DNA from 2 places in the Paenibacillus azoreducens genome. Region 1 is predicted to be linked to the other one. Evidence: predicted binding sites of a transcription regulator. Region 1 holds the regulator's gene; the other holds the start of a gene.
What was found. Region 1 encodes LexA, which represses DNA repair genes until DNA is damaged. Its sites were predicted from a motif close to CGAACATATGTTCG; they were not measured.
Positions count from the first base shown of each region.

Region 2: the regulator LexA is predicted to act here: its motif matches at 1,880-1,893, upstream of addB (helicase-exonuclease AddAB subunit AddB).

Region 1 covers NZ_AP025343.1:3,122,201-3,125,625, forward strand. The annotation lists gene L6442_RS13630 (response regulator) at 1-66, shown strand, start outside; gene L6442_RS13635 (serine hydrolase domain-containing protein) at 185-1,231, shown strand; gene lexA (transcriptional repressor LexA) at 1,302-1,928, opposite strand; gene yneA (cell division suppressor protein YneA) at 2,155-2,538, shown strand; gene L6442_RS13650 (DUF896 domain-containing protein) at 2,641-2,826, shown strand; gene L6442_RS13655 (hypothetical protein) at 2,871-3,413, shown strand.
Region 2 covers NZ_AP025343.1:2,320,650-2,324,074, reverse strand. The annotation lists gene addB (helicase-exonuclease AddAB subunit AddB) at 1-1,728, opposite strand, end outside; gene L6442_RS09860 (class I SAM-dependent rRNA methyltransferase) at 2,072-3,425, opposite strand, start outside.

The sequences.
Region 1 (3,425 bases):
GTTACGCCGACGGAATACCGGCAGCAGGCAGCCGCGGAAACCGGCATAAGCAGGATATGCACATAAAGCTTGGGGATTCTTCAATTTTTTGCGCCCCTAATCGCGTGATATTGAAATCATCGAACAAATGTTCTATAATTGTATTGTTATTGTTCATGATGAGCCAGTGAGAGGGGACGCACAGATGAAGACGGATGATTGGAATGTCGCCGAGCGGATGAAAAAAGCGAACACACCTGGATTAAGCGTGGCATTTATCGATCACGGAAGATTAAACTTTCAAGGACACTGGGGGAAACTGGCTGTTGGGGACGAAGAGAAGGTACAGTCCGATACGTTATTCAATGCATGTTCAATCAGCAAATTTGCCGCAGCGATGTTAGCCCTTGTATTGGTGGAAGACGGGACTCTCGGACTGGACGAGAATGTGAGCGATCGTTTGCTTGCCTGGGGAATACCTGAACATTCGGAGTATGATTACATGGGAATTACGCTGCGCAGGCTGCTCAGCCATCAAGCCGGTTTTGCCGATCCGGAAGGAAGTTATGGCAAATATTCCAGAGAGCATGGTGTTCCCTCCATGGGGGAGCTATTAAGAGGAAAGACGGATTATAGCCAAGAGCCAGCCTCTTTAGTGGCGGAGCCCGGGACGCGTTTTGTTTATACGGATACAGGTTATTGCATCATCCAAGGGCTAATCGAAGATGCAACCGGTGAACCTTTTGCCAAGGTGATGCAGGACAAAATATTTGTACCCTTACATATGAACCACAGCAGAATCGTTGCATCGGATTTGGATATCTGTACAGGGTCAGCCGCAGGACACAACAAGCATGGTGAACGGCTGCTTACGCCGTATACTGTGTACCCTTTCCCAGCGGCCGCCGGCCTGTGGTCAACTCCATCGGATTTGGCATTCTTATTGATGGAACTTTTGGATTCTCTTCATGGAAAGGGGAAGCTTGGCATTTCCGACCGGATGGCGGCTGAGATGATCACGTCTCAAGGCTGTTTCCAATGGACGGGGCTAGGCGTATTTTTGGATACCGTGAATAATCGGCTGGAGTTTTCGTCTCTGGGCTGGGGAATGGGATATCAATGCATGCTGATTGCCTATCCGGATACCGGCAAGGGAGCGGTGCTGATGATGAATGCGGACCCGGGAGTTCATCAGAATCAAAGTTTGCTTGGACAGTTGGCAGATTTGTGGCGGCACGAGCAATTCGGGTAGCAGACAAAGAAAGGCCCTTGCTTCTCCAGCCGGAGGAACAAGGGCTTGTACATTTTGTAAACAGCACTGATTAATGAATATCCCGGAACAAGCCGACAACCTTGCCGAGGATCGTCACATGGTTCAGGCGAAGAGGCTCATAAGACGCATTCTCCGGCTGCAGACGGATGTGATCCTTCTCTTTATAGAAAGTTTTCACCGTAGCTTCATCTTCGTCAGTCATTGCTACTACGATATCGCCGTTGTCAGCGGTCTGCTGCTGGCGAACAATAACATAGTCGCCGTTATGGATGCCTGCCTCGACCATGCTATCTCCAACAACCGAAAGCATAAATACTTTCTCTTCACCGACATAATGTTGGGGAAGAGGAAAGTAGTCCTCAATGTTCTCCGTTGCGGTAATCGGTACACCAGCGGTCACCTTGCCGACTACCGGTACTCTGGCGACAGTATGCGTAAACAGGTTGCTGCTCTCGGACTCCTCCTGACCCAAAATCTCAATGGCGCGAGGTTTGGTAGGGTCTCTGCGGATTAGCCCCTTCTTCTCAAGTCTATCCAAATGACCATGTACGGTAGAACTAGAAGCCAAACCAACGGCTTCGCCAATCTCTCTGACGGAAGGCGGATAACCCTTGGCCCGCACTTCGTTTCTGATAAATTCCAATATTGCCTGTTGGCGGCTAGATATCTTCGACATTCCCCATCAACCCCATTAGTAACGTTTGGTAAAATTATAACATAGAACTACCGTTCGTACAAACACAAGTTCTAAAAATTTGGAAACATTTGAAATAAGTCCAGAAATGGTTCGCGATCCCCAATTAAAAAAAAGGGGAACAATCGTTCGAAAAAACTATTGTGCAAAACATGTGTTCGTGTTATATTGTTTTCATACAAGAACAAATGTTTGGAGGAATCGAACCATGTTAAAATACACTACATATCAAAGTATATATAATAATGAAGTTTCGGCAGTGACCGGCAGCAGCAGTTGGAGACCTGTCGAACGTTTGCGGGGCTTACAGATGATGTTTGAACGACGCTTGCTCATGAAACTCGTGCTTGCTATTATGATCATGGTCGCCGGCGGCACCGGCATGGTGCGCGTTTTTGCCGGCTCCGCTCATGATGAAGTTCCAATGGAGAAGGTTGTAGTTTCCAAAGGGGATACGCTTTGGGAGATTGCGCGTGAGTATAAACCTGAGGGAATGGACACCCGGGCCTATATTCAAATCATCAAGAAAGTAAATCATTTGAAATCGGCCGGAATCGAAGCCGGAGATGTACTTTCTCTTCCTATCTATTAATTGCGGTTTTGCCAGAAGAGCTTGGTAAGGTTCATACCTTGACAAGCTCTTTTTCTCATGGCAAAGTTAGGTATGAATTGATGAATGGAGGAGTCGCTTTTTATGGATATTGACAGCTTAGTCCAGCGGATTAACGAGCTTGCCCGCAAACACAAGGAAACGGGCTTGACGAAGGAAGAAACCGAGGAGCGTGCGAAATTGCGCGAACAATACCTTCAGAACGTCCGCCGTAATTTTAAGGCTCAATTGGAGTCGATCGAGTGGGTCGAAGACCAGAAGGATCGTTAGGCGCAACTAAAATAAATGAATAAGATGTTTAAGGGGGAACAACTATGTCCCGTTCCTGGGAAAGAATGGTACAAAAAAACTCATCTCAACTAAACAAGCAGCGCAAGAAGCAAGGCAAACCTTCCCTTTCTTCCTCAAGCGGCTCGGCTACGGCCGACATTTTTAAAGGACGGAATTATGTCCTGCCTATCACTTTGGTGGCACTCGCGGCGCTTTATTTATGGCTTGGCCTAGCCAGCCAGCAGCAAGCCATGAATTCATCATTATCTTGGATTGTGGTCGTGCTGTATGTTTTGCTCGCGCTGGTTATTTTCCTGCGCCGTCCATTTCTCAAAGTGGACAAAAACTCGCTCTCAACAATCAAGTTTAATCGCGACCGGCGCCTTACCTCTGACCAGATTGAGAAGATTAAGGTCGGAGCCGGCTCCGTAGTCATAGAAATGAAAGGAACCAAAGACAGAAAAGGCAGAGTCAGAAAAGGCGGAAATTGGGTGTTTACCCGCCTTATCAATCGTTATGACACCGACGCCATGAGTGAGCGCCTGGAGCGTTTTGCCAAATCATTTAATATTCCTTTTGAAAAATAATAGACATGACAT
Region 2 (3,425 bases), 800 kb from region 1:
TTCCAAAATGCCGGCAAACAGGTCGAACGCCATCTTTTCCTCACCCATCATCTCGACAATCTGGTCCAGCAAATCAAGCACTTCTCCCCACAGCTGCCGATGTTCCCTCGCAGACTCCGGTCGGCCGTTTTGCAGCGCCTCCCGGCTGCGCGCATCAAGTTTCCGCGGAATATCGGCATCCTCAAGTAAACTATATACCGCCGCGCTCATTTCCCGGGCCGTCTTGGCGCGCCGGATTCTTTTATCAAAAGCGGACAGCGGCGAAGCCACCGCGCTCCGGCAGCGCTCCATCAGCTCCAGCATTTCCTCGGCCGTTTTCTGTTCCGTGGTTCCGCCCTCTTCAAGCGACAAGCTTGGCATCCCTTTCCACGGGCGTCCATCCGTCCAACGGTAACCCTGTATGCCGCAAGCAAGCGCGTAGTTTTCGAGCCGGTCCATATCCTCTCGCGTCAGCGATCCGTCCAGCGGAAGCAGCAGCTCGCTTTTTACGCACCGAAATACATCTTCGTGCCGCCAGAAACGCCGAACCACGTCCAGCGCGGCGCGTATGAATTCAACTAGCGGATGATGCAGCTCGCTTCTTTTCTGATCCAGGAACAGCGGAACGCCATAATCTTGAAACAAAGGCAGGACAAAATGCTCGTAATCCCCAAGATTCCGGACAAACACAGCCATTTCCCGATAGCGCACACCTTCTTCGCGGGCGAGCCTGAGCATCTCACGCAGCGCGCCTTCAACTTCCGCACGGCGCCCCGCGGCTTGATAAATGGAAATCCCTTCAATCCCTTCGGCGCCTTCACCCATAGCACCCTGATAACGCAGCCTGCGGTCATACCCCCGTTCCAGATGGGCCAGCACCGGGCTATCCTGAAAACGGGGAAGAACTGGCGGTGCAAGAACCGAATGTCCGATCTCCAGTCCAAGGTCCTCCGCCATTCCTCTAAGCTTAATAAAAGTGGTCGCAGTCGGATGGAACAAATCCAGCTCATGCGGCATGCTCGCCCCGTCATAAAGCCTGTCAAGCGTCAGCGAGACGGTTACCGATCCGGCATGAACCATCAGCTGGCCGACAACCTCAAGCTCCTGCGGGGTAAATCCGTGAAAACCGTCGATCCATATGTCCGCATCCCGCAAATAATCGGAGTCTTTCACCGCGCTTGCCAGCCGGATTAAATGATCCTCCTCATCGATGTACAGCGGGGACATTTCCTGCTCGAAATCCCTGTATATCGTCCATAAATCCTCAAGTTTGCTGCGCAGGATCGGCGTGGCTCCCGGCATATGCGCCATCTGGTCCAACACCTGCTTCACGGCAGAGGAATCGATGCAATAACGCTTCATTTCGGTATATACGTCGCTCAGCCGGCCGACAAACCCGAGCTGATCTCCAGAAGCGCCAAAAAGCTTCAGCTCGTCTTTACGATGCTGAATGATTTTATAGAGCAGCATTTTTTTGCCCTCATCGCTGATCGCAATACGTGCTGCTCCCCCGGTCTCCTGCATAACGCGGTAAGCCAGACGACGGAAGCTCAGCACTTGGGCCCTCACGCTTCCCTTAACTCGTCCAGTCGTGACCAGCCCGTGCTCGGCCTGAAACGAGCCTTGTTCCGGAACCAGCAATATCATCGCCTTTCCTTGCGGCGCCGTCCCCAGCCTGGATGAAATATCTTCGAGAATGGTTGTCGTTTTTCCGCTTCCCGAACGTCCGATCAGAAAATGAACCGGCATTATGCTTCCTCCTTTAATCTATGTATATGAGATTTCACCGAAACTCCGGGGCAATCTCCAATATTTACGGATTTCTGTCGCTCTATGAAATTCAATTTCTGAAATAGAATCAACAAATATATCATTTAGTATATCATAATCGCCGTATAGTAGAACATATGTTTGTTCCGGCACAACTTGTCCCTGCAAACAAAAGACAAAGACCTAAACTATTCTATCACTCATTTATCAAAAGAGCTTAACGGTAATGATTGGTCACATCGTATCCCTGGATATAAAACAGCCGGCGGGATCTGCTTTAGACCCTGCCGGCTGCTGAAAACCGATCTTTTTGGACTCACACTTAAAATGTCCTGCTTCGAACTTCAAAAATCGCGAATTTCAAGTAATGCCCTTCGTCCACGCCCAAAATTTGCGGATGGTCCTTCCCTGCCGCGCGCCATTCGATCAACCGCAAAATTTTGCCGGCGTCGGCCGCCGCTTCCTGAATGGTCGCAAGAAATAGATCCGGGCGCATATGGTACGAACAGCTTGCCGTTACCAGGTATCCGCCTTCATTGACCAGCTTCATGCCATGAAGGTTTATGTCTTTATACCCTCTGCAGGCGCCTTTGACCGCGCTTTTGGTCTTGGCGAATGCCGGCGGATCCAAAATAACCACATCCCAGGTTCTGCCGCCGCCTGCAGTCATTTTCTGCGAGGTGTCCACCTTCTCGGAAACGCTGGCTGCACGCTTTTGTCTTTCCTCCAGTCCCTTGACCTGGGAACGCAAATATTGGAATGCATCGTCCACCACGAACTCCACCCGGTCGCCAAAGCCGTTTAATTCCACGTTTTCGCTCGCGCTGTCGATCGCATGCTGTGAAATATCCAGACAGGTCACTTTTTTAGCCCCATATTTGCAGGCATGCAGCGTAAAACTGCCCGTATGCGAAAAGCATTCCAAGACCGTAGCACCGTCCCAATACGGGAATGTAACGATTTTTCCGCTTTTATTGACCGGACGTTTCACCATCTGCCCGTTTTCTTCGACATCCTGTATGGTGATGCCGCTGCGTCCGCCCCAACCAGTCATCAGCGGCTCGATAGAGGCACGGTTCTCCCGTTGGTCAAAGAAATACCCGGTTTTCTGCCCCTCTTCGATATCCACGCGGATTAGAAGGCCGTTCTCCCGAACTGTTACATACCGAGGACAATCCCCATATACCGCGCCCTTCCTCTGCTCCAACCCTTCAAGCTCGCGGATCGGCACATCGCTTCGTTCATAGATGCCTCTCGGGTTCATTACTTCAACCAGCGCATCTACGATCTCTTTGCGGCGGGCATCCATTCCGAGCGTCAAAAGCTGGATTACCAGTACATCATCGAATCGGTCGACGATCAGCCCAGGCAAAAAATCAGCCTCGCCGTATACAAGCCGGTACGCATTTCCTTCATTCAGGAAGCGTTCCCGATGTTTGAGACAAGCAAGAAAACGTTCGGCGAAAAAGGCCTGGTCCATGTGCCCGATTTCGCGGTAAGAAACGGCACGCACCGTAATTTGCGATGCCGGATTGTAGTACCCCGTCGCCAGATAACGTCCTTGATGGTTTACCACATGAACGAGATCCCCCGGGAGAGGATTGCCTTCCACGGCTTCAATCTCATTTTTATAAATCCAGGGATGTCCCTGTTCCAGCCTTTTTTTTCGGCCTTTT